2 regions of the Spongiactinospora sp. 9N601 genome follow, and region 1 is predicted to be linked to the other one. Evidence: predicted binding sites of a transcription regulator. Region 1 holds the regulator's gene; the other holds the start of a gene.
What was found. Region 1 encodes HrcA, which represses chaperone genes, less so after heat shock. Its sites were predicted from a motif close to TTGGCACTCTCNNNNNGAGAGTGCCAA; they were not measured.
Positions count from the first base shown of each region.

Region 1 (7,836 bases):
GAGGTGGCCAGCCCGCTGTCCAGCGGATTCGGCACCAACACCGCGATCGAAGACTGACCGCGCCGGGTCACCAGCGCCCGGCGCGGACCGAGAGCAGCGCCGCGGCCACGACCCCGGCCGTCGAGGTGCGCAGCACGGTGGGCCCGAGCACGGCGGGCACCGCCCCGGCGGCGCGGAAGCCGTCGATCTCCTCGCCGGTGATCCCGCCCTCGGGCCCGACCACGACGACGATGTCGCCCTTGGCGGGCGGGCTCATCCCGGACAGCGGCACGCCCGCCTCCTCGTGCAGCACCACGCCCAGCGCCGCCCCGGCCAGCAGCGCCGCCACCTCCGGCGTCTCGGCCTGGTCGGTCACCTCGGGCAGCCGGAACCTGCGGGACTGCTTACCGGCCTCCCTGGCGGTCGCCCGCCAGCGGGCCGCGCCCTTGGCGGCGCGGTCGCCCTTCCAGCGGGTGACCGACCGCGCCGCCGCCCACGGCACGATGACGTCGACGCCCGCCTCGGTCATCATCTCGACGGCCAGCTCGCCCCGGTCGCCCTTGGGCAGGCCCTGGACGACCACCAGGCGCGGCTCGGCCGCCGGTACGTCGTAGCGCCGCCGTACGGCGAGGCGCAGGGCGTCCTTGCCGACGTCGGTCACCACGCACTCGGCGACCAGGCCGAGGCCGTCGGTGAGATCGACCCGCTCGCCGGCGCGCAGCCGTCGTACGGTGGCCGCGTGGCGGCCCTCCTGGCCGCCGAGGTCGATGGTGTCCGCCGCGAGCCGCTGCCTCTCGGCCAGGAAGACCGGAACCGTCATGGCCGCGACCGGCTCAGCGGCCGTTGAAGGCGTCGCGCAGCCGCGCCAGGAAGCCCTGCTGCCCGGGGGCGAACTTGCCCGGCGGACGCTCCTCACCGCGCATCCTGGCCAGCTCGCGCAGGAGGTCTTCCTGCTCGGGGTCGAGGCGGCTGGGCGTCTCGACGTTGAAGTGGATCAGCAGGTCGCCGCGACCGGTCTCGTTGAGGCGCTGGACGCCCTTGCCGTACAGGGGGATGACCTGCCCGGACTGCGTGCCGGGGCGCACGTCGAGGTCCTCCTTGCCGTCGAGGGTCTCGACGGTGAGCACCGTGCCGAGCGCGGCGGCGGTCATCGGGATCTGCACGGTGCAGTGCAGGTCGTCGCCGCGCCGCTCGAAGATCTCGTGCGGCTTCTCGACGATCTCCAGGAACAGGTCGCCGGGCGGGCCGCCGCCCGGGCCGACCTCGCCCTCCCCGGCGAGCTGGATGTGCGTGCCGTCCTCGACGCCCGCGGGGATGCGGACCTTGATCGTACGGCGGGTGCGGACGCGCCCGTCGCCCGAGCACTCCTGGCAGGGGTGCCGGATGATCGAGCCGTAGCCGCCGCACTGCGGGCACGGCCGCGAGGTCATGACCTGGCCCAGGAAGGACCTGGTGACCTGGGAGACCTCACCGCGGCCCTGGCACATGTCGCAGGTGTCGGGGTGGGTGCCGGCGGACGCGCCCGACCCCTGGCACACCTCACAGACCACGGCCGTGTCGACCATCAGCTCGCGAGTGGTGCCGAAACACGCCTCGCGCAGGTCGAGCTCCACGCGGATGGTCGCGTTGCGCCCGCGCCTGGCCCGCGACCTCGGAGCCCGGGCGCCGCCCGCGGAGCCGAAGAAGGCGTCCATGATGTCGCTGAACGGGAACCCCGCCCCGAAACCGGCGCCCGCTCCCGCTCCCGCGCCGGCGTAGGGGTCGGCGCCCAGGTCGTACATCTGCCGCTTACTGGGATCGGACAGAACCTCGTAGGCCTGGGTGACCTCTTTGAACCGCTCCTGGGTGGCCGGGTCGGGGTTCACGTCCGGGTGCAGCTCGCGTGCCAGCCTGCGGTAGGCCTTCTTGATCTCCTCCGCACTGGCGTCACGGCGAACCCCGAGGGTGCCGTAGTAGTCGCTCTTAGCCACTTATCGAACCTCTTCGGCCTCTTATGATGCAGTCAGGATCTGGCTGACATAGCGTGCCACCGCGCGAACCGCGCCCATGGTCACCGGGTAGTCCATACGGGTCGGCCCGAGCACGCCGAGCCGGGCGAGCTGCTGGTCACCCGAGCCGTAACCGGCCGCCACGATCGACGTGCCGCGCAGACCGGTATAGGGGTTTTCCGAGCCGATCCGCACGGTGATCGCGGAGGTGTCGGTGGTCTCACCGAGCAGGCGGATCAGCACCACCTGCTCTTCCAGCGCCTCCAGGACCTCGCGCAGGCCGATGGTGAAGTCGGCCGCCGCGAGGTTGGCGGCACCGGCGATGACCAGCCTCTCGTCGTGCCGCTCGACCAGCGTCTCCAGCAGCACCGAAAGGATGGTCACCATGCTCGAACGGTCTTCGACGGGCATCCGGTCGGGCAGGTCGGCCACGGTGTCGGGCACCTGGGCCAGGCCGCACCCGTCGAGGCAGGCGTTGAGCACGGCCCGCATGTGCGCGATCCGCGAGTCGTCGATCACGTCGGGCAGCTCGATGACCCGCTGCTCGACCCGCCCGGTGTTGGTGATCAGGACCATCATCACCCGGCGCTCGGTCAGCGGCACCAGCTCGATGTGCCGGACCGTGGAATGGCTCAGCGCCGGGTACTGGACCACCGCGACCTGCCGGGTGAGCTGTGCCAGCAGCCGGACGGTGCGGGTGACCACGTCGTCGAGGTCGACCGCGCCGGCCAGGAAGGTCTCGATCGCCCGGCGCTCGGCCGCGGACAGCGGCTTGACCTGCGACAGCCGATCGACGAACAGCCGGTAGCCCTTGTCGGTCGGCACCCGGCCCGCGCTCGTGTGCGGCTGGGTGATGTAACCCAGCTCCTCCAGGGCCGCCATGTCGTTGCGCACGGTGGCCGGGGAGACGCCGAGGTTGTGCCGCTCGGTCAAGGCCTTCGATCCGACCGGCTCGTTGGTCGAGACGTAGTCTTCGACGATGGCGCGGAGGACCGCGAGCTTTCGGTCGTCGACCAACGTGCTCACCTCCCTGCCATCCGCGTCGGTCCCACTCGGGAACGCCAGCGCTGGCACTCTGTGTTCCCGAGTGCCAAGTGTACGGCCACCGTGCGCGGGGTGCGATAACACGGGCGGGTAAGATCCTCCGCCCCGGGCGGAAAAGCCCGTGCGGGGGCTTCGGACGATGGCCGGCGCGTGGTCGCGAAGCCGTCGGGCGCCGCTTTTGCGATCGTCTTTGCTAGCGTCGGCGGACATGTACGGGCGTGACGTGCTCGCCGGAAACTGGCGACGGCCGAAAAAGGGACAGATCCCTCAGGTGCCCGCCGAGCGGGACCTGGTGGTGGAAGATCCCGACAGCGGGTTCTGCGGCGCGGTGGTGGGCTGTGACAAGGAGGCGGTCACCCTGGAGGACCGCTTCGGGCGGCGCCGGGTGTTCCCGCTGGCCCCCGCGGGGTTCCTGCTGGACGGCAGGCCGGTGACCCTCGTCCGGCCCGCCGCGTCCGCGGGCGGACCGGCGCGCAGCGCGTCGGGGTCCGTCGCGGTCCAGGGCCTGCGTGCCCGCGTCGCCAGGGAGAGCCGGATCTACGTCGAGGGCGTGCACGACGCGGCCCTGGTGGAGAAGATCTGGGGGCACGACCTGCGGGTGGAGGGCGTGGTCGTGGAGTACCTGGAGGGGGTGGACGACCTGCCCGCGATCGTCGCGGAGTTCGGCCCCGAGCCGGGCCGGCGCCTCGGGGTCCTGGTCGACCACCTGGTGACCGGCTCCAAGGAGAGCCGGATCGCCGCCGCGATCGACTCGCCGCACGTACTGGTGGTGGGCCACCCTTACGTGGACGTCTGGCAGGCCGTCAAGCCCGCGGCGGTGGGCATCCCGGCCTGGCCCACGGTGCCCCGGGGCACACCGTGGAAGGAAGGGGTCATCGCGGCCCTGGGGTGGCGGCTGGACCCCGCGGAGGCGTGGCGGCGCATCCTGGGGTCGGTCACCGGCTACGCCGACCTGGAGCCCGAACTGCTCGGCCGGGTGGAGGAACTGATCGACTTCGTGACCGCGGCGCCGGGCGACGACTGATCTCCTGGCTCGCAGGGACCGGGTGGCTCACACGATCAGGTCGCGGATCAGGGCGTCGGCGAGGAGGCGTCCGGGCAGGGTGAGGACGATCTGATCGTTTCCGGCCAGCGCGCTCTCGTCCAGGAGCCCCTCGGCCATGGCCCGGTGCACCGCCGGGCGGGCCGCCGGGTCCACCTCCGAGAGCGGGTGCCCGGAGGAGAGCCTGAGCTGGAGCATCAGCCGCTCCACGACCTGGTCGGAGGGGGCCAGCACCTCGCGCGCGTGGGCGGGCGAGACGCCCTGGGCCAGGCGGGCGGAGTAGGCGGCCGGGTGTTTGACGTTCCACCAGCGGGTGCCGCCGACGTGGCTGTGCGCGCCCGGGCCGACGCCCCACCAGTCGCCGCCGGTCCAGTACAGCAGGTTGTGCCGGCAGCGGGCGGCCTCGGAGGCGGCCCAGTTGGACACCTCGTACCAGGCGAAACCGGCCGCGGTGAGCAGTTCGTCGGCGATCAAGTAGCGGTCGGCGGCCACGTCGTCGTCGGGCATCGGCAGCTCGCCGCGGCCGATCCGGGCGGCCAGCCGGGTACCGTCCTCCACGATGAGCGAGTAGGCCGAGACGTGGTCGGGGCCGGCGGCGAGCGCCGCGGTCAGCGAGGCGCGCCAGTCGGCGTCGGACTCGCCCGGCGTGCCGTAGATGAGGTCCAGGTTGACGTGCTCGAAGCCGGCGGCCTTCGCCAGTCGTACGGTCTCGGCGGCGCGGCCCGGGGTGTGCCGCCGGTCCAGCACCCGCAGGACGTGCTCGCTGGCGCTCTGCATGCCGAAGCTCATCCGGGTGAAGCCGCCCTCGCGCAGTACGGCCAGCGCGGCGGCGTCCACCGACTCGGGGTTGGCCTCGGTGGTGACCTCGGCCCCGGGGGCCAGCCCGAACTCCCCGTCGATCGCCCGCAGGACCCGCACCAGGTCGGCCGGTGGCAGCAGGGTGGGCGTCCCGCCGCCGACGAACACGGTCTCGACGCGCGGCACCGCGCCCGTGTCCCGCTCCAGCACCCGCCGGGCCAGGCGCACCTCCTCGATCGCGGTGTCGGCGTAGTCGCGGGGGGAGGCCCCCGGGCCGAGCTCGCCGCTGGTGTAGGTGTTGAAGTCGCAGTAGCCGCAGCGGGTCACGCAGAACGGCACATGCACGTAGAAGCCGAACGGCCGCGCGCCGAACCCGTCGAACGCGCTCGCGGGCAGCTCGCCGGACGCCGGGACGGCTTCACCGTCGGGAAGGATGGCAGGCACCCCTTCAGTCTGCCGCCGCCGGGGGCATGCGGAGGCCATCAAGAGCCTGGGGCTCCAGCGTGAGGAGATGCGGTAAGCGGGGTTACCGGATCGCTACTCTCGGTGTTCCTTGTCCCGGGATATGCTGTGAAGACCCCCTTACGGAGCGCCGATGGACGACATCCACAGTGCGGACGGCCCACCTCCCGACCCGCACGCGCCACCTCCGGAGTCATCGAATCCTGCGGACTCATCGGGCACACCGGGCGCATCACCGCCGCCCTGGCCGCCCTCCCCCGCACCGTCCGGCCCACCTCCCGAGCCCCCTGCGGCCCCACCGCCGTCCGAGCCGCATGCCGGAGCCTCCCCGCCCCAAGGGCCGCCGACGCCCTCTGCCCCGTACGAGCCCTACATGGCGCAAGGGCCGTCCAACGGACCATCTGAGCCGTCCATGCCCGGCCGGCCACCCTGGCCCTCCGACCCCACAGCCCCACCTTCCGAGCCCTCTACGGCCCCACCTTCCCTGGAACCACACACCGGAGCCTTCCCGCCCCAAGGGCCATCAGCGCCTTCTGAGCCGTCCGTGTCCGGCTGGCCGCTCCGGCCCTCCGTCGCGCCCACGCCGCCATCCGGACCGCCCACCGGGCCATCGGTAGCCCCGGGATCGGCCGAGCCCGCGCCGCAACCGCAACAGGCCGCGCCGCCCGCGCCCCTCCAGAACGCCACCCGTTACCTGTGCGCGGGGGCCTACCTGAACGGCCGGTTCCGCGATCGGGTGCTGCGCGAGCTGCTCGATGACCGGTACCGCGCGGTCGCGCCGTCCTTCGGCGGCGTCGATCTGGTCCCGGTGGTGGCCCACTGCCTGCGCGCCGAACGCCTTTCCGTGCTGCGCGACGCCTTCATCACGGTGCTTCTGATCGTGTCCCTGCTGGTCTGGCCCGCCGTGCTGTTCATCCTGCCCTGGGTGCCGCTCGTCCTGTTGTCTGCGCCCGCCGTACGCCGCGGGCCGGCCACGTCCAAAGCCACGCTCCTGCTGGCGACCGGGCTGTTGCTGCCCGTCTGCGGCTACCTGATCATCATGAGCGGCATCGGTACGGGGTTCGACACCGCGCCCGGCGAACTCCCCTCGCCCGGCGCCCTGCTCGGGCCGCTCGTCATCGCCGCGCTGCCCTTCGCACTCGCGATCGGTTACCGCGTGATGTGGTACCTGACCCTGTCCGAACGCCTCAAGCCCGGCTTCCACGACGGGCTCACCGACGACGGAATCGCGGCCCACCGCGACCGGCTGGAGTACATCGCGCGGGCCCAGTGGGGCAACATCACCCTCTACGGCGCGGAGAACCCGTTCGTCGGCGCCGGAGACGTCCACCGATCCTGGTCGATCGCCGTCGAACTTGACCGCCTGCGCCGCCCGCCCGGCCGGTCCCCGGGCTCCGCCGGTTCCGCCGGCCGCGACGATCCGGTCAGAGACCGGCAGGTCGAGATCGACGTCGTCGATCTGCACGACTTCGTGCGCTCCCGGCTGCTCCAGATGCGCGACGCCGTACGCGACCCCGCGCAGGTCATCACGGGCCTGCACATCACCGACCACCTCGCCGTGCGCGGCACGTTCACCCGCCGCGACTGGCCGGACGCCCGCGCTCGTTCCTGGCACGGCTCCCACAACAGCCACCCGCTGATCGACCCCGGCTCCGGGATGCCGCACTACGCGGCCCGCAAGGACACCATCGACGCGGTGAGCCGGCATCCGCAGGGCGGCGTACGCCACTACCAGCGGGTCACCGTCAACGTGGACGGCCAGGAGATCAGGAACGCGGACGGCTTTCTGCTCGCCCCGGCCGAAGATCGGGGGATCGTCGTCTCGGCGTTCATCCACCTCGCGGTGGAGGGCCGCATGCTCTACACCCAGCTCGTGGTGACGGTGTTGCCGCCGGTCGCGGCGCAGTTCCACGAAATCGACAAGCTGCCGGCCCTGCCCAAGCCGATCGTGGTCTGGCGCGCGGCGCTGTCCGGGCGTAACGACCTGGTGGCCGACGTGGTGTTCGCACCGGGGCGGCTGATCCGCACGGCCGTCCAGAACATCCGCCGCGGCCTTCGGCAGCGCAATCCCGCCCGTTACCTGGTCTATCCGTTCGGGGCGCGGGAGAGCGTACGCGAGCTGGGCGCGGCGATCGACGTGGACCGGTTCACCCATGTGCTGGACGCCGACAAGTACACCAAGCTGATCGAGCAGCGGCTGACCGAGGCGGTGCTCGACTATCTGGAGGCCCGCGACATCGACACCACCGCCTACCGGCAGCAGGCGGCGACGGTGATCAACAACGGCGCCATCATCACCGGCGGCACGGTGACCGGCCCGGTCGCGGCGGGCGCGCACGCCCAGGCCAGGCAGCAGCAACATCAACAGCAACAGGGGCAGCCGGGGAGCGCGAATTGAGCGAGGTCAACAAGGGCATCCAGATCAGCGGCGGGAACGTCCAGGGGCCGATGGCGGTCGGTACGGGGGCGCGAGCCGTCCAGCACATCCGCGGCCCGGCCACTCCGCCCGGCGAGGCGGAACGA
Region 1 is NZ_JBIRBB010000001.1:733,894-741,729, forward strand. It holds gene ACH34R_RS03235 (hypothetical protein) at 1-57, shown strand, start outside; gene ACH34R_RS03240 (16S rRNA (uracil(1498)-N(3))-methyltransferase) at 68-799, opposite strand; gene dnaJ (molecular chaperone DnaJ) at 813-1,949, opposite strand; gene hrcA (heat-inducible transcriptional repressor HrcA) at 1,971-2,984, opposite strand; gene ACH34R_RS03255 (DUF3097 domain-containing protein) at 3,220-4,035, shown strand; gene hemW (radical SAM family heme chaperone HemW) at 4,063-5,295, opposite strand; gene ACH34R_RS03265 (hypothetical protein) at 5,858-7,711, shown strand; gene ACH34R_RS03270 (hypothetical protein) at 7,708-7,836, shown strand, end outside.

Region 2 (7,836 bases), on a different contig from region 1:
CTCTGCCCGTTGCAGCAGAAGGGGCAGGAGTTGCGGGCGGACGCGGCGATCGCGTTCGTCAGTTTGAGTGAGGCGTACCGCAGGCAGTTCGGCAAGCCGATCTGTGTCACCGACAGTTACCGGAATCTGGCCGAGCAGCAGTCGATCTACTATCGGCGGCCGGGGTTCGCGGCGGTGCCGGGGCGCAGCAACCACGGCCTCGGGCTGGCGGTGGACCTGTGCGGTGGGGTGCAGATCTCGGGGTCGGCGCAGTTCAGGTGGCTGGAGGCGAACGGGAAGCAGTATGGGTGGATTCACCCTAAGTGGGCGTACAGCAGCCCGTTCGAGCCGTGGCACTGGGAGTACGACCCCAAGGTGGGGTCGGTGCTGTAGTGGATGGGGGGCCGGGTTGGGGCCGTCAGTCGGCCGGGGTGAGCTGGACTGTGCAGAAGGCGCAGCGGGTGGCGGCTTTGGGCACCTCCGAACGGCATTCGGGGCATTCGCGGGTGGTGCTGACCTCGGCGCGGCGGAAGCGGGCGCTGAGCCGTTCGTACGGTGAGACCACCAGGAAGTAGACCACGGCGGCGACGATGGCGAACGAGATCAGGGCGTTGATGAACTCGCCGTAGCGGAAGACGGACTCGCCGACCGTGAGGGTGAGGCCCTTGAAGTCGGGCAGGCCGCCGAAGGCGGAGATCAGCGGGGTGAGCAGGTCTTCGACGAACGAGTTGACGATCGAGGTGAAAGCGGCGCCGATCACCACGGCGACGGCGAGCTCGATGACGTTGCCGCGCATCAGGAACTTCTTGAACCCGCTCATGTGGCCTCCCGGTTGACTGAGTGTTGGTTGGGCGGGGCGCAGTATATTACTCTCCGTATTTGCGTGATCGCCTCATGGGCGCCGCCGTGGCCCGATCGTGATGGAGAGACGCCCGCCGCTCTGGGCCGCCGCGAGCTCGGCGGCTTGTGCCGAAGTGGTGGCGAGCACGATCAGCGCTCCGCCGCCCGAGTTGGCCGATGAGGTGGCGGCGCGCTTGTGGGTGGTGATCACGCGGACGTCGTCGGCGACCGTCTGGGCCGGTGAGGCGGTGGCCGTGCCGTCCTGTCCCCAGCCGGTGCCGGCGGCGAGGACGTCGATCGTGTCGCCGGGGGCCAGCAGGGCGGCCGCGTCGGCGTCGGCGATGCGGACCGGAGTCGCGACGGTGCCCGGCGGGTGGGCTGCTACGAGGGCGGGGCCGACCAGGCGGACGTCGGTCAAGGGCTCGCCTTTGCGCATGGGGGAGGCGAGGATCTTGCCGGTCGCGGCGGCGGGAGGGTGGATGACCCCCGTGGGGACGGCTTCGGCGGGGAGGGCGAGTGGGGTCAGGTCGCCTGGAGCGAGGGGGCCGCTTTGGAGGTCGCGGGCGGCGGCGAGGACGCGCACGGTCTCGGGAGGCGTCGGGGCGAGCACGGTGAGGGCGCACGTGACCGCCACGGCGACCAGGGAACTGGCCACGAGGCGCCGGCGTCGTACGAGCGCGCGGATCACGGGGGGCATCGGAGAACTCTCCAGGCGATGGGTGGGTGGGGTGAGGTGGGGCTTCAGGGCAGCTCGAAGGGGAGCTTGATGCCGTCGAGGGCGTGGCCGCAGGGGCAGGCGCGGTCGTCGGGGAGGGCGCGAACGGTGTCGGCGACCAGGGAACGCATGCGGGCGATGTTGGCCGCGAAGACGGCGAAGACCTCTGCCTGGGTGACGCCCTGGCCGGTCTGCACCCCGGCGTCGTGGTCGGTGACGAGCGAGACCGAGGTGTAGCAGAGGGCGAGCTCGCGGGCGAGAATGGCCTCGGGGTGGCCGGTCATGCCGACGATGGTCCAGCCGTTGGCGGCGAACCAGCGGGACTCGGCGCGGGTGGAGAACCGGGGGCCTTCGATGACGACGAGGGTGCCTCCGTCGACGGAATCCCAGCCGGAGGCTTTGGCGCAGTCGACGGCGGCCGAGCGGCCGGTGGGGCAGTAGGGGTCGGCGAAGGGGACGTGGACGGCGCCTCCGGTGTCGTAGTAGGTCTGCTCGCGGGTGGTCGTGCGATCCACGAGCTGGTCGGGGATGACCACGACGCCTGGGCCGTGCTCGGCCCGGAGCGAACCGACGGCGCTGGGGGCCACGATCTGGCGGACGCCGAGGGAGCGTAGCGCCCACAGGTTGGCACGGTAGGGGATGCGGTGCGGCGGGAAGCGGTGACCGCGGCCGTGGCGGGGCAGGAAGGCGACCGTGCGGGAACCGATCTTGCCGACGGTCACGACATCACTCGGTGGGCCGTAGGGGGTCGTCACCTCGACTTCTTCCGCGTCGCTGCGGTCGAAGAGCGAGTAGAAACCGGAGCCGCCGATTACGCCGATCTGTGCTCGATTGACCATGCGGCGACATTAGCCCGTTGGCTCGCGGGCGCAGGGGGCCGAACGCCGTTCTGTGGATAAGGCGGAGCCGGCTGGGGCGGTGGCCTGTGGAAAACTCGCGGCTGCTGCTGGGGGGACAGGGAAGGAGAGGTAGGGCGGCAGGGAGGCGACATGCGTGGCAGTGGCAGTGGCCCCGGGCCGTTCTGCTGGATGGGGCGGCGACAGATTGCTGCTATCGCGGCTGTTCACCACCAGGGGCCGATGGGTTTCGGGGGGCGCGCAGGCAAGGGGTTTGCCCGGTTTGGGCTGGAGACGCTGTGTCGCCGTGGCCCTGTGGAAGGCCGTCTTGGGGCGCGGAGTAGTGGGCCACCCGGTGTTCAGGAGCATGGGGGCCGAGGTGCTGGTCGGCGGGCAGTCGCCGTAGGGCGCTCCGGCTTTGGTGTCGCCTCAGGTGCCTGGGAGGCGACGCGGGATGGTGGCAGACGGCGGCCTCGCCGTGGGCTCAGCGCAGGGCGGCTACGTCGCCTCGGGGTCGAGGAGGCGGCGTGGGCCGCTAGGAGGAACTGGTGGCCGTCACCGGGGTGCTGGGCTTGGGGGTGTCGGCGCTCTTGGTGGAACCGCTGTCGGACGACGACTTGTCCGAGCTGGAGCCGCCCTCGCTCTTGCCCTCGGACCCCGACTTCGAAGACGACGCGGGAGCCGTACTGGAGGTGCTCGAAGAGCGGCTGTCGGTGCGGTAGAACCCCGAGCCCTTGAACACGATGCCGACCGCGGAGAACACCTTGCGCAGTGCGCCGTTGCAGGTGGGGCACTCCGTGAGTGCGGAGTCGGTGAACTTCTGCACGACCTCGAACTGCTCTTGGCAGGCGGTGCAGGCGTACTGGTAGGTGGGCACGCGCTCCTCCTCTGTGATCCGCATCGGTTGGCACTCTGCCGACGCGACTGCTAATGGTACGCAGCCGACAAGCTTAAACGCCACTTGGCGGCGCGCAATTCCGGGTGACTTGACCGACTTCGCCCCGTGACCAGGTACTCAGGAGGCGCCACTTTCCCCGAACCAACCGGCGAGTTTGCCGCGGCGGTTGACCGCGCGGAGGCGGCGTTCGACGGCGTCCCGGCAGGCGGCGGTGGTGACGACGAGCAACTGGTCGTCCTGGCGGATGCGGGTCGTGGCGGACGGTACGAAGCTGCGCCCCTCCCGGACGATCAGGGTCACAGCCGCCCCGGACGGCAGGCGTAGTTCAAAGATCTCCACACCCTGCAGCAGCGACGTCGGCGGCACCTTGATCTGCAACAGGTCGGCGTTGAGTTCTTCGAGCGGGGCTGCCTCGACTTCGAGGTCGAGGGCCTCGGCGGGGGCGCTCACCTTCAGCAGCCGGGCCACCAGCGGCAGGGTCGGCCCCTGGACCAGCGTCAGGACGATCACGATGATGAAGACCTCGTTGAACACCGCCTCGGCCTCGGTCACCGCCGCCGCCCACGGGATGGTGGCGAGGACGATGGGCACCGCGCCCCGCAGTCCGGCCCAGGACAGGAACACCTGCTCGCGCCAGCTCAGCCGGTCGATCCCGGCCAGCCGTACCAGAGCCGCCGACACCACCACCGACGCCGGCCGCGCCACCAGGAGCAGGGCCACGCCGGCCACCAGGCCGGGGACGATCGCGGAGGGCATCTCGGTCGGGCTGGCCAGCAGGCCGAGCATGACGAACAGGCCGATTTGGGCCAGCCAGGCCGCGCCTTCCGCGAAGCCGCGGGTGGCCGAGCGGTGCGGGAGGCGGGTGTTGCCGAGGATGAGCGCCGCCAGGTACACGGCCAGGAATCCGCTGCCGTGCTGGATCGCCGCGCCGCTGTAGGCGACGAGGGCCAGGGCCAGTACCGCGATGGGGTAGAGGCCGGAGGCGGGCAGGGCGATGCGCCGCAGGGCGTACGACCCCACGGGCCCGACCAGGAGGCCCACGGCGACTCCGACGCCCAGTTCGTAGGTCGCCTCCCCGATGAACTCCCACAGCCCCGGAGTGGGCACCTTGGCGACGCTGAGGAGTGCCACCGCGATCACGCAGGGCGCGTCGTTGAAGCCGGACTCGGCCTCCAGGATCCCGGCCAGGCGCGGCGGCAGCGGCAGGCGGCGCAGTACGGAGAAGACCGCGGCGGCGTCCGTGGAGGCCAGGATGGCGCCCAGGAGCAGCGCCGTACGCCAGTCGGTGTCCAGCGCCCCCCGGATGGCCAGCGCGAGCACCACGATGCTCACCGTCACGCCCACGGTCGCCAGTACCGCGGCCAGCGGCACGGCACGACGTACGTGGCTCCAGGACGTCGTCAGCCCGCCCTCGGCCAGGATCAGCGCCAGTGCGGACAGGCCGACCTGCTGGGCGAGTTCGGCGTTCTCGAACGGGATGCCGAGCACGCCGGATTCGCCGAGCAGCAGGCCGAGGCCGAGGAAGATCAGCAGGCTGGGCAGGCCGCTGCGGTGGACGATGCGTACCGCGACGATCGCCGCGATGACCACGCCGGCCCCGAGAAGCAGCCAGATATCGAGCTCCACCTGGCTCCCCTCTCGGCCCCGCGCCTCCTATTCACTGGTGGGAATATTGTGCCCTATGAGGCCGGAAATCACCTGAGTGCGATGATCCCGGACGGCATGGCCGCGTACCGTACGCGTTGGTCATGTGACTCCGCGGGCACGCCCTCGATCAGCTCCCCATCGTGCAGCAGCGCGACAGTGGGCACGTTGGGTCCTACCCGCGCGAGGGCCCTGTCGTAAGATCCCCCGCCTCTGCCCAGCCGTACACCTGTCTTCTTGTCCACCGCCAGGGCGGGCACTATGACGAGCGCGGCCGTACGTATCGCGTCCACCCCGCGCCGCACGTCGACCGGCTGCATGATCCCGTAGCGGCCGGGCTCCAGGGAGTCGGGCCCGTCGTACACGGCCCAGTCGAGGTCGTGGTCGGCACGCAGGACCGGCAGGATCACCGTCGCGCCGTGCTTCCACAGCGCGAACACCAGCCCGTGCGTCTGCGGCTCCTCGCCGGTGGACCAGTAGCAGGCCACCAGGCCCGCCATCTGCACCCACGGGCGGTCCATCAGGCTCTCGCGGACGGCCGCCGCACCGGCGCGGCGTCCGGTTTCGGACATGGACCGACGCGCCGCGACGATGGTGCGCCGCAGCATCCGTTTGTCCACAGCTCCTCCACTAGGGTTTCCTCCATGGCTGACATCGCTGACAAGGCTGACATCGCCACCAACGCTGACATTGCCACTGACATCGCCGCCAACGCGGGCAAGGCCGACCACGACGCCGCAGGTGACGTCGTGACGAGGGCCGTCGTCCCCGCGGCGGGCCTGGGAACCAGGTTCCTTCCGGCTACCAAGGCCACGCCCAAGGAACTGCTGCCCATCGTCGACAAGCCAGTGATCCAGTATGTCGTCGAGGAAGCGGTGTCCGCAGGGTTGAGCGACGTGCTCATGGTGACAGGCCGTACCAAGCGTCCGCTGGAGGACCACTTCGACCGTGCGATCGAACTTGAAGGCGCTCTGGAGGCCAAGGGCGACAAGGAGAAGCTCGCGCTGATCCGTCAGTCCGACGATCTCGCGGCGATCCACTACGTGCGCCAGGGGACGGCCCTGGGGCTCGGGCATGCCATCCTTTGCGCGAAGCAGCACGTGGGCGAGCATCCGTTCGCCGTACTGCTCGGCGACGACATGATCGACGAGCGCGACAAGCTGCTCGAGCGGATGCTCCAGGTCCGCAGCGAGTACGGCGGCAGCGTGATCGCCCTGATGGAGGTGCCGAGGGAGCAGGTGTCCATGTACGGCGTGGTCTCCATCGCGCCCACGGACGAGGACGACGTCGTCAAGGTCACCGACCTGGTGGAGAAGCCGCCGGTGGACGAGGCCCCGTCCAACTGGATCATCATCGGCCGCTATGTGCTCGACCCGACGGTGTTCCCGGTCCTGGAGAAGACCCCTCCGGGACGCGGCGGGGAGATCCAGATCACCGACGCCCTTCAGGAACTCGCCCGGCGCGACAGGTCCGAGGGCGGGCCCGTGCACGGCGTCCTGTTCAGGGGGCGGCGGTACGACACCGGGAACAAACTCGACTATCTGCGCACGGTGGTGCAGTTCGCCGCTGAGCGTCCCGACCTCGCCCCAGAGTTCGTACCCTGGCTTCGTGAGTTCCTCCGAGACCGCTGAACGATCAAGGGGAAGGACGGCCGGCATGAGATCGGTGGACGAGCACCTCGCCGAGATCCTGGCGACCGTACGCACCCTCGCGCCGCTCGAAGTGGAGCTGGAGCGGTCGCTCGGCACCACTTTGGCGGAAGATGTCACGACACCGGTGGAGTTGCCGCCCTTCGACAACTCCGCCATGGACGGCTACGCCGTGCGCTCCGAGGACGTCCGGCGGGCCGCCCAGGAGAGCCCGGTCACGTTGCCCGTGATCGATGACGTGGCCGCGGGCGACGGCGCGCTCTACGCGGTGGGGCCGGGCCACGCCGTGCGGATCATGACCGGCGCCCCGATGCCCGCGGGCGCCGACGCCGTCGTGCCGGTGGAGTGGACCGACGGTGGCAAGACCTCGGTCGCGATCACCCGGCCCGCGCCCGCGGGGCACGCGATCCGCCGGGCGGGCGAAGACGTTCACAAGGGCGAGGTGGTGCTGCGCGCGGGCATGCACATCGGCGCGGCCCAGCTCGGCATCCTGGCGGGCGTGGGGCGGCGCAGGGCGCTGGTACGGCCGCGTCCGCGGGTCGTCGTGCTGTCCACGGGCGCCGAGCTGGTGGAGCCGGGTTCGATGCTCGGCGCGGGCCAGATCTGGGACTCCAACAGTTTCACGCTCACCGCCGCCGTCCGTGAGGCGGGCGCGGACGGCTTCCGCGCCGGGGTCGTGCCCGATGACGCCGCGGTGTTCCTCGACCAGCTCGACGCGCAGCTCGTCAGGGCCGATGCGGTGATCACCAGCGGCGGGGTCTCGATGGGCGCGTACGAGCCGGTCAAGGAGGCCCTGGGCCCGCTCGGCACGGTCGGGTTCCAGCGGGTGGCGATGCAGCCGGGCATGCCGCAGGGCTTCGGGGTGGTCGGTGACGACGAGGTGCCGATCTTCGCGTTGCCCGGCAATCCGGTCTCGTCGTTCGTCTCGTTCGTCCTTTTCGTACGGCCGGCGCTGCGCAAGATGCAGGGCCTGCCGCCGGAGACCGCGACCGTGCGGGCCACCACCGCGACCGCCCTGCGCTCGCCTCCGGGCAAGCGCTCGTTCCTGCGCGCCACGCTCGCCTGGAGCCCCGACGGCGCCGCGGTGGCCTCCCCGGTGCGGGGCCAGGGCTCCCACCAGCTCGCCGCCCTCGCCGCCGCCAACGCGCTCGTGGTGGTCCCTGAAGACGTCACCGACCTTCCCGAGGGCGCGGCCGTGGAGGTGATCCCGCTGTGAGCAAGCTGACACATCTGGACGATTCGGGCGCGGCCCGCATGGTCGACGTCTCGGCGAAG
Region 2 is NZ_JBIRBB010000022.1:1,308-9,143, forward strand. It holds gene ACH34R_RS37650 (D-alanyl-D-alanine carboxypeptidase family protein) at 1-372, shown strand, start outside; gene mscL (large conductance mechanosensitive channel protein MscL) at 398-799, opposite strand; gene cpaB (Flp pilus assembly protein CpaB) at 872-1,516, opposite strand; gene ACH34R_RS37665 (S-methyl-5'-thioadenosine phosphorylase) at 1,561-2,373, opposite strand; gene ACH34R_RS37670 (FmdB family zinc ribbon protein) at 2,906-3,247, opposite strand; gene ACH34R_RS37675 (potassium/proton antiporter) at 3,386-4,894, opposite strand; gene ACH34R_RS37680 (5-formyltetrahydrofolate cyclo-ligase) at 4,963-5,532, opposite strand; gene galU (UTP--glucose-1-phosphate uridylyltransferase GalU) at 5,557-6,543, shown strand; gene glp (gephyrin-like molybdotransferase Glp) at 6,569-7,777, shown strand; gene moaC (cyclic pyranopterin monophosphate synthase MoaC) at 7,774-7,836, shown strand, end outside.
Region 2: the regulator HrcA is predicted to act here: its motif matches at 3,275-3,301, upstream of ACH34R_RS37670 (FmdB family zinc ribbon protein).